DNA from 4 places in the Bradyrhizobium sp. CCBAU 53338 genome. Region 1 is predicted to be linked to each of the others. Evidence: predicted binding sites of a transcription regulator. Region 1 holds the regulator's gene; each other region holds the start of a gene.
The links. The regulator PhoB, encoded in region 1, activates phosphate uptake and scavenging genes when phosphate is short. The targets are predictions, from matches to a motif close to TGTCATNNANCTGTCAT.
Positions count from the first base shown of each region.

Region 1 (4,210 bases):
GCGAACCAGCTTGATCACGCCCTCCAGCGCCTCGGCGCCGGAATTGCAGAAGAAGACGAAGTCCGCAAAGCTCTCGTTGCACAGGCGCGCGGCGAGCTTCTCGCCATCCGGGCTCTGGAACAGATTGGACATGTGCCAGAGCTTGGTCGCCTGCTCCTGCAACGCCTTGACGAGCGCAGGATGGGCATGGCCGAGCGCGTTCACGGCGACGCCCGAGGTGAAATCGAGATAGCGATCGCCATTGGTTGCGATCAACCAGACGCCTTCACCGCGCTCAAAACCGATGTCGGCCCTGGCAAAAACGGGGAGCAAATGCGGCGCTGCGCTGTTGGTCATGACGATCACTTGATTGTTGCGGACGGCCGACGCGTGCATTGCGCAACGCACCATTGACCGGCCCGGAAAACGAAACGTGCCGCCTTTTAAGGGCGGCACGCACGGCCATTTTAGGCCTGGTGATCCGGGTGTCAATGCCGCCCGGAAAGCCTCGCGAAACGCCGAATCCGTAGTCTTGCGGTGACGATTTTGCAGGATTTTCGCCACGGAACATGTGGAAGCGAGTCGGCGGACTCTTGCGCGCGAGTCACGCCATATTGTAGCGTTTGGCTTGTCAGATACGACATCTCGTGCAGCGGTTCTGATCCCAAGAGTCCTCATGTACCGGCGTAAACGTTCGGGCGCACTTCGCGCGCCCGGCGAGCCTTAAGGGATTCCGGCGGCACGGGTTTTTCGAGGCTTAGGCATTCGTTGTGCGGCCCCAGGATGGCGGGCGCGCGGCGAAGGAAAGGGTGCAATGACGGTTTTGACCTGGTCCGACGATCGCGTCGAGCAGCTGAAAAAGCTCTGGGAGGCCGGACTTTCGGCCAGCCAGATCGCCGCCGAGCTTGGGAATGTCACCCGTAACGCCGTGATCGGAAAGGTGCACAGGCTCGGCCTGTCCGGCCGCGCCAAGAGCCCCTCGTCAGCGGCTCCGCGGCCACGCAAGGCACGTCCTGCGCAGCACATGATGCGGGTGAGCAGGCCGATCGCGCGCGGCAACACCGCACTGGCGCAGGCCTTCGAGGTCGAGGTCGAGGCCGAACCCGTTACCTACGACAACGTGGTGCCGATGAGCCAGCGGCTCTCGTTGCTCGAGCTGAACGAAGCCACCTGCCACTGGCCGGTGGGCGATCCCTCGAGCCCGGATTTCTTCTTCTGCGGCGGCAAGGCCCTGTCCGGCCTGCCCTACTGCGCCCAGCACTCGCGCGTTGCGTATCAGCCGGCAGCCGATCGCCGCCGCGCACCGGCCAAGCCCGGCACGCGCTGAGTACAGCTTGAGACCGACATCGTCCCGGCACCGGCCGGGGCGAAAAAGAAAAGCGCGCCACCGAGCGCGCTTTTTTTGTTTTGCTTGCGGGCAGCTAGGTAGCTAGCCGGAGGCCTGCTCGGCCTTCGCGAAGCGATCGTCGAGCGCGTAGCCCGCGCCGCGGACGGTGCGGATCGGGTCCTGCTCGCGGCCGAGATTGAGCAGCTTGCGCAGGCGGCCGATATGCACGTCGACGGTGCGCTCGTCGATATAGATGTCGCGGCCCCAGACGCTGTCGAGCAGCTGCTCGCGCGAGAACACGCGGCCGGGATGCTCCAGGAAGAACTCGAGCAGACGGTATTCGGTCGGGCCGAGATCGATCGGCCGGCCCGAGCGCGCCACGCGGCGCTTTTCGCGGTCGAGCTCGATGTCGCCGAAAGCAAGCACGGTCGCGAGCCGCTCCGGGCTGGCGCGCCGCAGCAGCCCCTTCACGCGCGCCAGCAGCTCGGGCACCGAGAACGGCTTGACGATGTAATCGTCGGCGCCGGTCGCAAGGCCCCGCACCCGTTCGCTCTCCTCGCCGCGCGCAGTGAGCATGATGATCGGCAGCTGCTTGGTGTCGGACCGCGTCCGCAAGCGGCGGCACAGCTCGATGCCCGACAGCCCCGGCAGCATCCAGTCGAGCACAATCAAATCGGGGATATGCTCCTTGAGGCGGGTGTCGGCGTCGTCGCCGCGCATCACCGTCTCGACGTCATAGCCGTCGCCTTCGAGGTTGTAGCGGAGAAGCTCGGTGAGAGCTTCCTCGTCCTCGACCACCATAATGCGTGCGCCCATGGTCTGGTCGCTCCTTGCCTGATCAGGTGTTCGGGACCGTCGTGGCGAACGTCGTCATGTCGCCCTTCGGCCGCTTGTCGGTGATCGCCTGGCCTTCGATCATGTAGAACACGGTCTCGGCAATGTTGGTGGCATGATCGCCGATCCGTTCGATGTTCTTGGCGCAGAACATCAGGTGGATGCAGAACGAGATGTTGCGCGGATCCTCCATCATGTAGGTGAGGAGTTCGCGGAACAGCGAGGTGCAGATGGCGTCGACTTCCTCGTCGCCCTTCCACACCGCCATCGCCGCCGGCAGATCGTGCGCGGCATAGGCGTCCAGCACCGACTTGACCTGCTGCTGCACGAGGTCGGTCATGTGCTCGAGGCCGCGGAACAGTTTGAGCGGATGGAAATCCGTCTCCAGCGCCGCGACGCGCTTGCCCATGTTCTTGGCGAGGTCGCCGATCCGCTCGAGATCGGTCGCAACGCGCATGGCGCCGACGATCTCGCGCAGGTCCACCGCCATCGGCTGGCGGCGTGCGATGGTGAGCACGGCGCGCTCCTCGATTTTCCTCTGCAGCGTGTCGAGCTCGGCGTCGATGGTGACGACGCGCTGGCCGAGCGCGACGTCGCGGCGGATCAGGGCATCGACGGAATCGACGATCATGCGCTCGGCGATGCCGCCCATCTCGGCCACCAGGCGGGTGAGCTCCTGGAGGTCGGTGTCGAAGGCTTTTGCGGTATGTTCAGAACCCATGTCCCGTCTCCTCAGCCGAACCGGCCGGTGATGTAATCCTGCGTGCGCCGGTCGGACGGCGACGTGAAGATCTTGCTGGTGTCGTCGAACTCGATCAGTTCGCCGAGATACATGAAGGCGGTCTTGTCGGAGACGCGGGCCGCCTGCTGCATGTTGTGGGTGACGATCGCGATCGTGTAGTTCTCGGACAGTTCCTGGATCAGTTCCTCGACCTTGGCGGTCGAGATCGGATCGAGCGCCGAACAGGGCTCGTCGAACAGGATCACCTCGGGCCGCACGGCGACGGTGCGGGCGATGCAGAGGCGTTGCTGCTGGCCGCCGGAGAGCGACAGGCCCGAGGCGTTGAGCTTGTCCTTGACCTCGTTCCACAGCGCGCCGCCGCGCAGCGCCTTCTCGACGCGACCGTCCATCTCGGACTTCGAGATCTTCTCGTAGAGACGGATGCCGAAGGCGATGTTCTCGTAGATCGTCATCGGGAACGGCGTCGGCTTCTGGAACACCATGCCGACGCGGGCGCGCAGCAGGTTGAGATCGAGCTTCGGGTCGAGGATGTTGGTCTGGTCGAGCATGAGCTGACCGGTGACGCGCTGGCCCGGATAAAGGTCGTACATCCGGTTGAAGATGCGCAGCAGGGTCGACTTGCCGCAGCCCGACGGCCCGATAAAGGCCGTGACGCGGTTGGTGCCGAGCGCCAGGTTGATGTTCTTCAGCGCGTGGTGTTCGCCGTAATAGAAGTTGAGATTGCGCACCGTCACCTTGGCCGGGGCCTCCGGCAACGGCTGCTGCGATGCCAGATGAGCGTTGGAACTCACGGATACGGACAGATCGGTCATTTTACGGTCCTCTCGGCGCCAAGAATGCGCGCGCCAATGTTCAAGGCAAGCACGGTGAGCGTGATCAGCAGGGCGCCGCTCCAGGCGAGTTGCTTCCAGTACTCGTAGGGGCTCTGCACGAAGTTGTTGATGGTGACAGGCAGGTTCGCCATCGTCTTGGTGAGGTCCAGGCTGAAGAACTGGTTCGACAGCGCGGTGAACAGCAGCGGCGCAGTCTCACCCGCAACGCGCGCGGTCGCGAGCAGCACGCCGGTGATCAGGCCGGAGCGCGCCGCGCGGTAGGCGATCTTCTTGATCACCAGCGAGCGCGGCAAACCGAGCGCACTGGCGGCCTCGCGCAACGGGTTGGGCACCAGCAAGAGCATGTCCTCGGTGGTACGCAGAACCACCGGGATCACGATCACGGCCAGGGCCAGACAGCCAGCGATGCCGGAGAAACCTCGCATCGGCACCACCACCGCGCCGTAGATGAACAGGCCGATGATGATCGAGGGCGCGCTGAGCAGGATGTCGTTG
Region 1 is NZ_CP030048.1:7,022,298-7,026,507, forward strand. It holds gene XH90_RS33065 (aspartate aminotransferase family protein) at 1-336, opposite strand, end outside; gene XH90_RS33070 (GcrA family cell cycle regulator) at 794-1,306, shown strand; gene phoB (phosphate regulon transcriptional regulator PhoB) at 1,409-2,122, opposite strand; gene phoU (phosphate signaling complex protein PhoU) at 2,145-2,861, opposite strand; gene pstB (phosphate ABC transporter ATP-binding protein PstB) at 2,873-3,694, opposite strand; gene pstA (phosphate ABC transporter permease PstA) at 3,691-4,210, opposite strand, start outside.

Region 2 (4,210 bases), 3.0 Mb from region 1:
ATTGCCTTCGCCGGAGGCGATGCTGTCGCCGAGACCGGCGATGAAGATGTCGCGCACCTGGATCTCGGTCTGGATGCGCTGGCTCGGATCGGAGCCGGAGGACACGTCGACGGTCGCCACCGTCTGCTTGCCGTAGCGCACCCGCAGATTGATCGGCTCGGCGCAGTCGAAGGTCGAGGTTTGCGGTCCGTCGCCGTCGTCGAACGACCAGGCGCAGGTCGCACCGACTGGCACCGCGCCGGTCAGCCGCACGGTGACGGGATGATCGATCGGGGTCAGGTAGTTCTCTTTGACGTTGTCGCGCGTGCAGGGCTGGTTGACCCGGCCCTGGAGGTCGATACAGAGCCGGTTGACCATGTTGCGAGCCCAGCCGCGGCCTTCGCTTTGCAGCTCCATCGATTGCTCGGCGGCGAGGATGCTGCGGTTTCGCGCATTCTCGACATGCAGCAGGAAGTCGCGCTCCTCGCGGAACAGGCGGAAGCGATTGCGGACCTCCCAATTGATCTGCAAGGCGCCGCTGTCCTGCGCGGCTGCGGGCTGAGGCAAAACGGCGAGGAGCCCTGCCAGCAGCAGGGCGCCCGCGAGACATCGGCGAAGGGAAACAGGGATCATGGCCCGCGTCTTCAACGGCAAAGTTGAGGCGGAAATAAGAGAGGATTGCCGTTCGGCCTGCAACCTTCGTCTGTCGCCTTTGCAGGTCGCGGCCGGCCTTACCGTTTGCTCGCCTGGCGCAGCGACCGCTCATGCTCCATCGCCGTAACCTGCTTGGGCAGGTTGGCCTGCGCGCAGGCCTCCGCCAGCCGCCGTCGCTCCTGCCAGGGCTGGACGACGTTCATCCAGAGCTCGCGGGTGCCCATGATGGAGATGGCCAGACCGAACGGGATCACGAAATAGAGAATACGGAAGACCAGCAGTGTCGCCAGCAGCTGCTCACGGCCGAATTCGGGCAGCGCCACCAGCATGGCGGCGTCGAACACGCCGATCGAGCCGGGCGCATGGCTGGCAAAGCCCAGCAGTGTCGCCAGGATGAACACAACGGCGAGCGACAGGAAGTCGATCGGCGGAGTGGAAGGGATCAGCAGATACATCGCAAAGGCGCAGAAGCCGAGATCGACCACGCCGATCAGGATCTGCACCAGCGTCAGCGGCGCTGACGGCAGCACCACCTTCCAGCCCTTCTGGCCGAGCTCGCGTCGTTTCTCGCCCATGCAGAGCCAGACCAGATAGGCCCCGATCGAGGCGAGGCCGCCGAACGCGATCAGCCGGTTAATCGACGACGGCAGCTGGTCCATGTAGGAGGCCGCGTCCGGGTGGATGGCCATGCCGATCGACAGCACGAAGATGTTACCGAGCCAGAAGGTCAAGCCGGAGAGGAAGCAGATCTTCGCGACGTCGATCGCGTTCAGCCCATAGTCCGAATAAATCCGGAAGCGGATCGCGCCGCCCGTGAATACGGTGGCGCCGATATTGTGGCCGATCGAATAGGACGTGAAGCTCGACAGCGCTGCGATGCGATAGGGCACGTGCTTCTTGCCGATCGTTCGCAATGCAAAAAAGTCATAGAAGGTCAGCGTACAGAACGCGAAGAACACGCAAAGCGCCGCCAGGCCGATATTGCCACGCGGGATATCAGCCAGCGCGGTGAGGATGGCGTTCCTGTCGATCCCGTGGAGGGTCCGCACGAGCGTGGTGACCGCGAAGGCGATGATCATCACGCTCGCGGCAATTCCGAGCCGTCGCCAGCCGATCCATCTCTTGAAGCCGCGCTTCAGCGCGGGCAGCAGTCCGTGCATTCATCCTCCCGGCGGGGGGCAAGACCGACCGGGCCAGACATTGGCCGGTCGGTTGCGATCACTGCCCGAAAAGGGCGTCGATCGCTAGGCATGATGTAGCTCATTTAAGGCAAAAACAGCGACTTGTGCAGCCCTTGACAACGACAGGTTCTGCGCCGGATCGGCCGTTTCTGTCATACATGGTTCACATCGCCCGCGCGTTAAGCATATGAGTCGGGGACCGAGCCTCGACCGCGTAACCTTTCATTGAGATGGTCTCAAATCCTGCGCTCGCAAGCTTTGTTCCGGCGCAAACGCGGCGAGGCTTTTTTGGAACGACGGCGCCGCGCACCGGTTAGCGCCCCATCAGCAATCGAACACGGCGAAACAACAGGCTTTTCGTGCAAGCCGGTACGGTCGTGTTCCCGAAACCTGCAAGGATCGGAACGATGGGACTGTTCACCAAAGACATCAAGACCATGAACGACCTGTTCGTGCATCAGCTCCAGGACATCTACTACGCCGAGCAGCAGCTCACCAAGGCGCTGCCGAAAATGGCAGACAAGGCTACCGATCCGCAGCTGAAGCAGGGCTTTTTGACGCATCTCGAGGAAACCAAGCAGCACGTCGCGCGGCTGGAGGAAGTGTTCAAGATGCACGGTGCCCAGGTGAAGGCGGTCGACTGCCCGGCGATCGACGGCATCATCGAGGAAGCCGACGAGACCGCCGGCGAGGTCGCAGACAAGGCGGTGCTCGACGCAGCGCTGATCAACGCCGCGCAGGCCGCCGAACACTACGAGATCGTCCGCTACGGCAGCCTGATTGCCTGGGCCAAGCAGCTCGGCCGCAGCGATTGCGCCGCCGTGCTCGCCAAGACCCTCGAGGAGGAGAAGGCGACCGACAGGAAATTGACGTCGCTTGCAGAGAGCAAGGTGAACCTGCGGGCGGCGAGCTAAGGCCGTCTTCAGCCACCAGAGCGCCGCGCGGCCAATCCCGCGCGGCGCGGCCTTATCGGATATTCATCATTCGGTCATTGTCGAAACATGGCGACGGACCGACGGTGTATATGTCGCATGGGGCTGCAATCGAGGTGGCAGCATGCGCGCCGATACCATCAAATTCGAATCCTTCGACGCGAACGGTGCTCCGCGCACCGCATCGCGCCTCGCGACCTCGCTCACGCTGGCGGCGATGAGCCTCGGCTACGGCGTGGTGCAGCTCGACGTCACCATCGTCAACACTGCGCTCGATGCCATGGGCAAGACGCTCGGCGGCGGCGTCGCCGAGCTGCAATGGGTGGTGAGCGCCTACACCATCGCCTTTGCCGCCTTCATCCTGACGGCGGGCGCACTCGGCGACCGGATCGGCGCCAAGCGCATCTTCATGGCGGGGTTCGCGATCTTCACCGCGGCCTCGCTAGCTTGTGCGCTGTCGCCCAACGCCATCGTGCTGATCGGCGCGCGGCTGGTTCAGGGGCTGGCAGCGGCGATCCTGGTGCCGAATTCGCTGGCGCTGCTGAACCACGCCTACACGGACGATCGAGCGCGCGGCCGTGCGGTCGCGGTCTGGGCCGCAGGCGCGAGCCTGGCGCTGACCGCCGGTCCCTTCGTCGGCGGCGCGCTGATCACGCTGGTCGGCTGGCGCGCGATCTTCCTGGTCAATCTGCCGATCGGCCTCGCCGGCCTGTGGCTGAGCTGGCGCTATGCGAGCGAAACCACGCGGGCGCGCTCGCGCGAGATCGATCTGACGGGCCAGCTTGCGGCGATCGGCGCACTCGGGTCGCTCGCCGGCGCGATCATCGAAGCCGGTGCGCTGGGATGGGACCATCCGGCCGTGATCGCGGCCTTCGTGGCCTCAGCCGTCCTCGCCACGCTGTTCGTCTGGCGCGAGAGCCGCACGGCGCAGCCGATGCTGCCGCTGTCGTTGTTCAGCCACCGGCTGTTTACCCTGACCACGATCGTCGGTCTGCTCGTGAACATCGCCATCTACGGCCTGATCTTCGTGCTGAGCCTCTATTTCCAGCGGATCAACGGCCTGTCGGCGTGGTGGACCGGGCTTGCTTTCGTTCCGATGATGGGTGCGGTGCTCCCCGTCAATCTGCTGGCGCCGCGCCTTTCCGAGCGTATCGGGCCATGCCCGACCATCGTCGTCGGCGCCTCCATATCCGCGCTCGGCTGTCTCGGCCTGGTCTGGATCGAAGCCGGGACGAGCTATTGGGCGATCCTTGCGCAGATGATCGCGATCAGCGGTGGACTTGGCCTCCTGGTACCGCCGCTGACCTCGACCTTGCTCGGCAGTGTCGAGAAGGCGCGCTCCGGCATCGCCGCCGGCGTGCTCAACGCGACGCGACAGACCGGCAGCGTCCTCGGCGTCGCGCTGTTCGGGTCGCTGATCGCTTCGGACAGCGCCTTCGTGCCGGGCCTACACCAATCGCTGAT
Region 2 is NZ_CP030048.1:2,670,044-2,674,253, forward strand. It holds gene XH90_RS12515 (hypothetical protein) at 1-612, opposite strand, end outside; gene XH90_RS12520 (YbhN family protein) at 711-1,793, opposite strand; gene XH90_RS12525 (ferritin-like domain-containing protein) at 2,222-2,728, shown strand; gene XH90_RS12530 (MFS transporter) at 2,871-4,210, shown strand, end outside.
Region 2: a site for PhoB is predicted at 1,965-1,981, ahead of XH90_RS12520 (YbhN family protein). Genes of this name have one in related genera too.

Region 3 (4,210 bases), 2.5 Mb from region 1:
CATCGTCGGATTGAAGCTGGTTACTTGAAGATCTGCACCGCCCACCAGCTCAGCGCGGCGACGATGGCCGACGCCGGAATCGTGATCACCCAGGCATAGACGATCGAGCTCGCCACGTTCCAGCGCACCGCCGAGACACGGCGGGCAGCGCCGACACCGACGATTGCGCCGGTGATGGTGTGGGTGGTCGAGACGGGGACGCCGAGGAAGGTCGCCATGAACAAGGTCGCCGCGCCGCCGGTCTCGGCGCAAAAACCCTGCATCGGCGTCAATTTGGTGATGCGCAGGCCCATGGTGCGGACGATGCGCCAGCCGCCCATCAGCGTACCCAGCGCCATCGCCGTCTGGCAGGACAGGACCACCCAGAACGGCACCGTGAATTCGCTGCCGAGCTGGCCCTGCGAATAGAGCAGCACGGCGATGATTCCCATCGTCTTCTGCGCGTCATTGCCGCCATGGCCGAGCGAATAGAGCGAGGCCGAGGCGAATTGCAGGATGCGGAAGGCGCGGTCGACCGCGAACGGCGTCGAACGCACCGAGAGCCAGGACACGATCGCGACCAGCATCATCGCGAGCAGGAAACCGACCAGCGGCGACAGCACGATCGCCAACACCGCCTTGGTAAGGCCGCTCCAGACCGCCGCCGAAATTCCGGCCTTGGCCATGCCGCCACCGACAAGGCCGCCGATCAGCGCATGCGAGGAGGAGGACGGAATGCCCAGCCCCCAGGTCACGAGATTCCAGACGATGGCGCCGACCAGTGCGGCGAAGATCACCTGGGCGTCGACGATCGCGGGGTCGATGATGCCGGTGCCGATGGTCTGGGCGACGTGAAGCCCGAACACCATGAAGGCGACGAAATTGAAGAATGCGGCCCAGAACACCGCGAATTGCGGCCGCAGCACCCGTGTCGAGACGATGGTCGCAATCGAATTGGCGGCGTCGTGCAGGCCGTTCAGGAAGTCGAACAGCAGCGCGACGGCGATCAGTCCGACCAGGACGGGAAAACCCAACGCAGCATCCACGGCGCGGCCCCTGCCCTACACTTGCTCGATGACGATGCTGTTGATCTCGTTCGCAACGTCGTCGAAGCGATCCGCCACCTTTTCGAGGTGGTCGTAGATCTCGACGCCGACGATGAAATCCATCGCGTTGCCGTCGCGGTGCTTGAGGAACAACTCCTTCAGGCCAATGTCGTGGAGATCGTCGACGCGGCCCTCGAGCTTGGTCAGTTCCTCCGTGATCGCGGTGAGCATCGCGACGTTCTTGCCGATCTGCTGCATCAAGGGCAGTGCGCGTCCGACCAGGTTGGCGCATTCGATCAGGAGCGCGCCGATTTCGCGCATCGGCGGCTCGAAGGTGCGCACCTCGAACAGCATCACGGCCTTGGCCGTCTGCTGCATCTGGTCGATGGCATCATCCAGCGACGTGATGAGGTTCTTGATGTCGCCCCTATCGAACGGCGTAATGAAAGTGCGGCGCACCGCCGTCAGCACCTCGCGGGTGACGTTATCTGCGTCGTTCTCGAACTGGCTGACGCGCTGGCAATAGACCGGCGTCTCCTCGCCGCCGTTCAGCACGCCCTGGAGCGCGATCGCGCCCTGGATCACGGTCTGGGCGTGGCGGTCGAACAGGTCGAAGAACCGTTCTTCCTTGGGCAGGAAAGCGCGAAACCAACGCATCATGGAAATGGTCTACCGGTTGGAAATCCCCCGGTCCGTACGGACCGTCACAAAACCGTCATAGACCATTTTCGCTCTGCGTGCGTGTCATCTCACGCCCGCGGAGCGGGATCATCCACCGGATTCGCACATCAATTAAATTGATGTGATATCAATGATTTAGAGCGATCGCCGGAAGTAATGGGCGATTTCGCCGATGACGCCGCGGCGGAAGGTGAGCACGCAGATCACGAAGATCGAGCCCTGGATCACCGTCACCCATTGGCCGAAGCCCGCCAGATATTGCTGCATGGCGATGATGACGAAGGCGCCGATCACGGGACCGAAAATGGTGCCGAGACCGCCGACCAGCGTCATCAGTACGACCTCACCCGACATCGACCAATGCACGTCGGTGAGCGAGGCGTTCTGCGCCACGAACACTTTCAGCGCGCCGGCAAAGCCCGCCAACGTCCCCGACAGGACAAACGCCAGGAACTTGTACTGGTCAGTCCGGTAGCCGAGCGAGATGGCGCGCGGCTCGTTCTCGCGGATCGACTTCAGCACCTCACCGAACGGCGAATTGATGATGCGGTAGATCAGCAGGAAGCCCGCGAGGAATCCGGCCAGCACGACGTAATAGAGCACGGTCGCATTGGACAGGTCGAGCACGCCGAACATGTGCCCCTGCGGAATGCCCTGGATGCCGTCCTCGCCATGCGTGAACGGTGCCTGGAGGTAGATGAAGTACAGCAGCTGTGACAGCGCCAGCGTAATCATCGAGAAGTAGATGCCCTGGCGGCGGATCGAGATGTAGCCGGTGATGAGGGACAGCACGAACGCCGCCGCGATGCCGACGAGGACGCCGAGTTCGGGCGGGAGCGCCCAGACCTTCAGTGCATGCGCGCTGCAATAACCGGCAGTGCCCATGAACATGGCGTGACCGAACGACAACAGGCCACCATAGCCGATCAGGAGATTGAAGGCGCACGCAAGCAGCGCAAAGCACAGCGCCTGCATCACGAAGAACGGATAGACTCCCGTGAAAGGCACCGACGCCAGCAGCAGCGCCATCACCACAAACGCGATCATCTCGTCGCGCATCGCGCGCGGGGTTACCGGCAGCGTGTCGTCCGTCAAGGCTGTCATGTCAGGCCGCCCTTCCCGTCAATCCCGTTGGCTTCACCAAGAGCACCAGCACCATCAGCACGAACACGACGGTGTTGGAGGCCTCGGGGTAGAAATATTTGGTCAGGCCTTCGATCACACCGAGCGCGAAGCCGGTGATGATGGAGCCCATGATCGATCCCATGCCGCCGATCACCACCACCGCGAACACGACGATGATGAGGTCGGCGCCCATCAGCGGCCGGACCTGATTGATCGGCGCCGAGAGCACGCCGGCCAGCGCGGCAAGACCGACGCCGAGACCATAGGTCAGCGTGATCATGCGGGGCACGTTGATGCCGAAGGCGCGCACCAGAGTCGGGTTTTCGGTGGCGGCGCGCAGGTAGGCGCCCAGCCGCGTCTTCTCAATCAGGTACCAGGTCGCCAGACACACGACCAGCGAGAAGATCACGACCCAGCCGCGATAGATCGGCAGGAACATGAAGCCGAGATTCATGCCGCCCCTGAGCTGATCCGGAATGGCGTAAGGCAGGCCGGAGGAGCCGAAATAGTTCTGGAACACGCCCTGCACGATCAGTGCGATGCCGAAGGTGAGCAGCAGGCCGTAGAGATGATCGAGGCCGGTCAGCCACTGCAACATGGTCCGTTCCAGGATCATGCCGAAGATGCCGACGATGATCGGCGCCAGCAGCAGCGCCCACCAGTAGTTGATGCCGCCGAGGTTCAGCAGGAAATACGCCATGAAGGCGCCCATCATGTAGAGCGCGCCATGGGCGAAATTGATGATGTTGAGCATGCCGAAGATGACGGCGAGCCCGAGACTGAGCAGCGCGTAAAACGAGCCGTTGATCAGTCCCACAAGTAGCTGTGCGTAGAGAGCCTGCATCGATCCAGCACCCAGTCCCTTCGGCGTTCCCAAAGTTTGCCCGCCGGCTCGAGGCCGGCAGGCTGTTGGTCCTACTTCTTAAGCAGCGCGCACTTGCTCTCGGAGAGCGGCGTGAACGCCTGATCGCCGGGCACCGTGCCGACGAGCTTGTAGAAGTCCCACGGTCCCTTGGACTCGGAGGGCTTCTTCACCTCGAACAGATAGGCGTTGTGGATGGTGCGGCCGTTCGGCTGGATCTCGCCCTTGCCGAACAGATCGTCTTCCGTGGGCATCGACTTCATCTTGTCGACGACCTTGACGCCATCATGCGGATTGCCGCCGAGTGCTTCCAGCGCCTTGAGATAGTGGCGCACACCTGCATAGACGCCCGCCTGTACCATGGTCGGCGGGGCGCTGTTCTTCATCTTTTCGGCGAAGCGCTTGGAGAACGCACGGGTCTTGTCGTTCATGTCCCAGTAGAACGTCTCGGTGAAGTTCAGGCCCTGCGCGGTCTCGAGCCCGATCGCCTTGACGTCGGTGAGGAACAGCAGCAGCG
Region 3 is NZ_CP030048.1:4,528,098-4,532,307, forward strand. It holds gene sugE (quaternary ammonium compound efflux SMR transporter SugE) at 1-28, shown strand, start outside; gene XH90_RS21410 (inorganic phosphate transporter) at 21-1,025, opposite strand; gene XH90_RS21415 (DUF47 domain-containing protein) at 1,041-1,685, opposite strand; gene XH90_RS21420 (branched-chain amino acid ABC transporter permease) at 1,842-2,810, opposite strand; gene XH90_RS21425 (branched-chain amino acid ABC transporter permease) at 2,812-3,675, opposite strand; gene XH90_RS21430 (ABC transporter substrate-binding protein) at 3,747-4,210, opposite strand, start outside.
Region 3: a site for PhoB is predicted at 1,728-1,744, ahead of XH90_RS21415 (DUF47 domain-containing protein). Genes of this name have one in related genera too.

Region 4 (4,210 bases), 660 kb from region 1:
CCGGACCAACCAATGGGAATTCGACCATGTCGGACCTGGACCGCAATTACACTTCTCCTTTCGGTAGGGCCGCCGGGCGTGTTGACGCCGCGACGGTCGATGCCGGCCTGCGCGCCTACATGCTGCGCATCTACAACTATATGAGCATCGGCCTCGCCATCACGGGCCTCGCCGCGCTCGGCGTCTACATGGCTGCCGTCACCGACGTGCCGACGGCGGAAGCCGTCCGCGTCGGCAAGCTGTTCCTGACGCCGTTCGGCTACGCGATGTTCGTGAGCCCGCTGAAATACCTGTTCATGCTCGCGCCGCTCGCCATGGTGTTCGTGATCTCGGCAGGCATCAACCGCCTGGCGCCCTCGACCGCGCAGATCCTGTTCTGGGTGTTCTCGGCGCTGATGGGCATCTCGCTGTCCTCGATCTTCCTGGTGTACACGCACACCTCGATCGTGCGGGTGTTCTTCATCACCGCGGCGACCTTCGGCGCGCTGAGCCTCTATGGATACACCACCAAGCGTGACATGAGCGGCATGGGCTCGTTCCTGTTCATGGGCCTGATCGGCATCATCATCGCGAGCCTGGTGAACCTGTTCCTGGCCAGCACCGCGCTGCAGTTCATCGTGTCGGTGGTCGGCGTGCTGGTGTTCGCGGGCCTCACCGCCTGGGATACCCAGCGGCTGAAGAACGACTACATCTACGGCTACGCTTCGGCCGGCGGTGACATCGCCGAACGTGCGGCGATCTCCGGCGCGTTGTCGCTGTATTTGAACTTCATCAACCTGTTCACGCTGCTGCTGCAGCTCCTCGGCCAGCGCGACTGAGCGCCGGACCAGAGCGAACGGACACCAACCCCGGCCGAAAGGCCGGGGTTTTTGTTTGCCCGCTGCCTCTCCGGTCATCGCGGACGCAGCGAAGCAGTCCAGAGTCCCTCCATGGATGCATTTCTGGATTGCCTCGCTACGATCGCAATGACGGTGTGGAAGGAGCGCTGCCCCTTCCAGCCACCACGGGAACGCTCTAATCTCTCCCCATGTCCGCACCCGAAATCAGGCCCACTATCGAGGCCGACCTCCCCGCCATCACCGCCATCTACCAGCAGGCCGTCCGCGAGGGCACCGCGACGTTCGAGCTGGATCCGCCGGACCTCGCCGAAATGACGCGCCGCTATCGCGCGCTGGTCGACGGCGGCTATCCCTATTTCGTCGCCATCCTCGACGGCCGTCTCGCGGGCTACGCCTATGCCGGCGCCTATCGGCCCCGCCCGGCCTATCGCTTCACGGTCGAGAACTCGATCTATCTGGACCCGGGCTTCCACCGCCGTGGCATCGGCTCGTTGCTGCTGGAGCGGCTGGTCAGCGAATGTGAGGCGCGCGGCTTCCGCCAGATGATCGCCGTGATCGGCGATTCCGCCAATGCCGGCTCGATCGGCGTGCACACCAGAGGCGGCTTCAAGATGATCGGCACGCATCCCAATGTCGGCCTGAAATTCGGCCGCTGGCTGGATACGGTGATGATGCAGCGCGACCTCGGCGAAGGCGCGAAGAACGTGCCGGCGAAGTAGGTTCATTCGTCATTTCCGGGGCGATGCATCCGCATCGAACCCGGAAGTTTCCTTCGCAAATGCGGATCGAGATTCCGGGTTCGCGACTTCGGTCGCGCCCCGGAATGACGACCGAAGGTCGTCACACCACCGCCAGCTTCCGGTCGATCACCAGAAGCACGCGCTCGAGCTCGTGGCCGCGGCGCAGGATCAGGCCGGTCGCCGAGATCACGCTGTACATGCCCTGCTTGCGCGCGAGCCGCGGATCTTTCTCGATGCGGTAGATCGGCACTTCGGAGGCCCGGCGATAGACCGAGAACACCGCGCGGTCCTTCAGGAAGTCGATGGCATAGTCGCGCCACTCGCCGTCGGCGACCATGCGGCCATAGAGATTGAGAATTCGGCGCAGTTCGAGCCGGTCGAACGTCACCCGGCCGGGTTGGGCATTCGCAGCGGCGGGGCGCGCCACTGCGCGCTGCTCGCTCGGATCGGCATCCTCCGACGTCAAACTCATGGGGCGCCTCCTGTCGTGTCAGCATGACCGCCCCCGCGAAGACCGTCCCCGGAGCCGCGGATCATGACAATTGCATGATTGCGCCAACCGTTCCCCGCCGCAAGGGGCTCTTGAAGTGCCCACGAGAACCACATGAGAACCACTTTAGAACCACATGAGAACCGGGGGCCATCTCGCCGGCCGGTTGCGAATCATGACACATGCAACGGTTGAAATTCCCGGCGGCAAAGCGTCACGGGATCGTTAGCAGGAATCACAGGATCGCCGCTTTTCCGCCCATCGCCTGCCGCCCTGCATTGCGAAAAGGCTGGTGTGCGTTGACCCGGTCCTTTCGGTTCCGGATTCCTCAGCCCCCAGCCCCCCGGGGTCGAACAGGATCGGGTCTGTACGCGCGACAAGGAGGGCCAACGCGAGTTGGTCCTTTTTTGTTTGTGTCGGGGTGTGTCTGCCTCGATGACCTGCTCCCTCATCGGCGCCATCACTCTCGCCCCTGATCCTCAGGGAGACGCGCGCATGAACGCGCTCCTCACCATGAGGAGCGAGAGCAATCTCGACACTGGAGAGTTTCGAATTAGTGCAGCGACGTATACGCCGCGCCCAGCATCGCACCGGGCTTCTCGCGGCTACCGTCCTGGACATAGACCACCGCACCGTCGACCCCATCGCGCGACGTCAGATTCTCGAGCGGCACGCTCCAGCTTTCGGGACGCCCGTTCCAGTCGCCGACCTTGAGCAGATTGCGCACGACGTTGTGATAGGTGATCTGCTGTCCGCGATTCTCGCCGCGGCCGATCTCGATCGGCACCGATTTCGCAATCGAGCAGATCCAGACTTCGCCATGCGAGACCGTCGGCTCCCTGCTCGCTGCGACCGACACGTTGATCTGCTTGCCCGCGAGCGACATCGTCACCGGCACGCTCATCACGCCCGCGCCCAGGTCCGTCTTGTCGATCGCGTTTTCGATGCCGGAGCGGTCGCTGCCGATGACATGCACGGCGCCGTTGACCACGGCCTGCGGGGTATAGACTTCGCGGTCACCGCGCATGCGTGAATAGGCGCGCTGCCGCGCCGAGAAACGTGAATCCGCCAGCGTGTCCTTCCAGCCGAGATAATCCCAATAGTCGATCGGCATGCTCAGCGCGATGATCGAGGGATCCTTGGCGAGGTCGCCGATGACCTTGTCGGCGGGCGGGCAGGACGAGCAGCCCTGGGATGTGAAGAGCTCGACCACGGCGCGCGGGTCGGCCTCGGCGGGACGGACAACGGCGACGATGGCGCAGATGCCGAGTGCTCCCGACCAGAATGCACCGGACCAGCGCGAGACGAAATTAGAGGCCATCATTCCAGTCATGTCGAACGTCACACATGGTAGCTCGTGGGGGAGATCTTATCGCCGGATGGTCACCGTAGTCTTACGGGCGCGGCACGTTCAACCGTCCAACACGCGCTTTGCGCCGGGCGGGCCCATCTGAAGCATGCCGCAAACGTACGAAGGCGGCCTTTTGATAGGCCGCCTTCGTTTAACCTTCTACTCACGTCGCAGTGAGCCACTGTTCACAAATTCGCGCGCCAAAGTGCGCCCAGCGCACTTTAGATTGTTGTTGGAGCATGATCTTTCCGGAAAACCGCTGCGCACTTTGCGCTAACGCGGCCCTTCGGGTCCGGATCATGCTCTAGGCCGCGAGCTTGCGCAGCACGTAGTGCAGGATGCCGCCGTTCCGGTAGTAGTCGAGCTCGTCCAGCGTATCGATGCGGCACAGCAGCGAAACGCGCTGGAGCTTGCCGTCGCCCGACACGATCTCGGCGGTCAGCTTCTGGCGCGGCTTGAGGTCGCCGACGAGGCCACGCAGCGTGACCTTCTCGTCGCCCTTGAGGCCGAGCGAGGACCAGGAGGTGCCTTCCTCGAAGGTCAGCGGCAGCACGCCCATACCGACCAGGTTGGAGCGATGGATGCGCTCGAAGCTCTGGCAGATCACGGCGCGAACGCCGAGCAGACGCGTACCCTTCGCAGCCCAGTCGCGCGAGGAGCCGTTGCCGTATTCGGCGCCGGCGAACACGACGAGCGGCACCTGCTCCTGCTGGTACTTCATCGCGGCGTCGTAGATCGACATCTGCTCGCCGTCGGGCCAGTGCTTGGTCAGACCGCCTTCGGGGATATT
Region 4 is NZ_CP030048.1:376,237-380,446, reverse strand. It holds gene XH90_RS01855 (Bax inhibitor-1/YccA family protein) at 27-818, shown strand; gene XH90_RS01850 (GNAT family N-acetyltransferase) at 1,028-1,558, shown strand; gene XH90_RS01845 (DUF2794 domain-containing protein) at 1,680-2,051, opposite strand; gene XH90_RS01840 (thioredoxin family protein) at 2,623-3,402, opposite strand; gene acnA (aconitate hydratase AcnA) at 3,725-4,210, opposite strand, start outside.
Region 4: a site for PhoB is predicted at 2,115-2,131, ahead of XH90_RS01845 (DUF2794 domain-containing protein). Genes of this name have one in related genera too.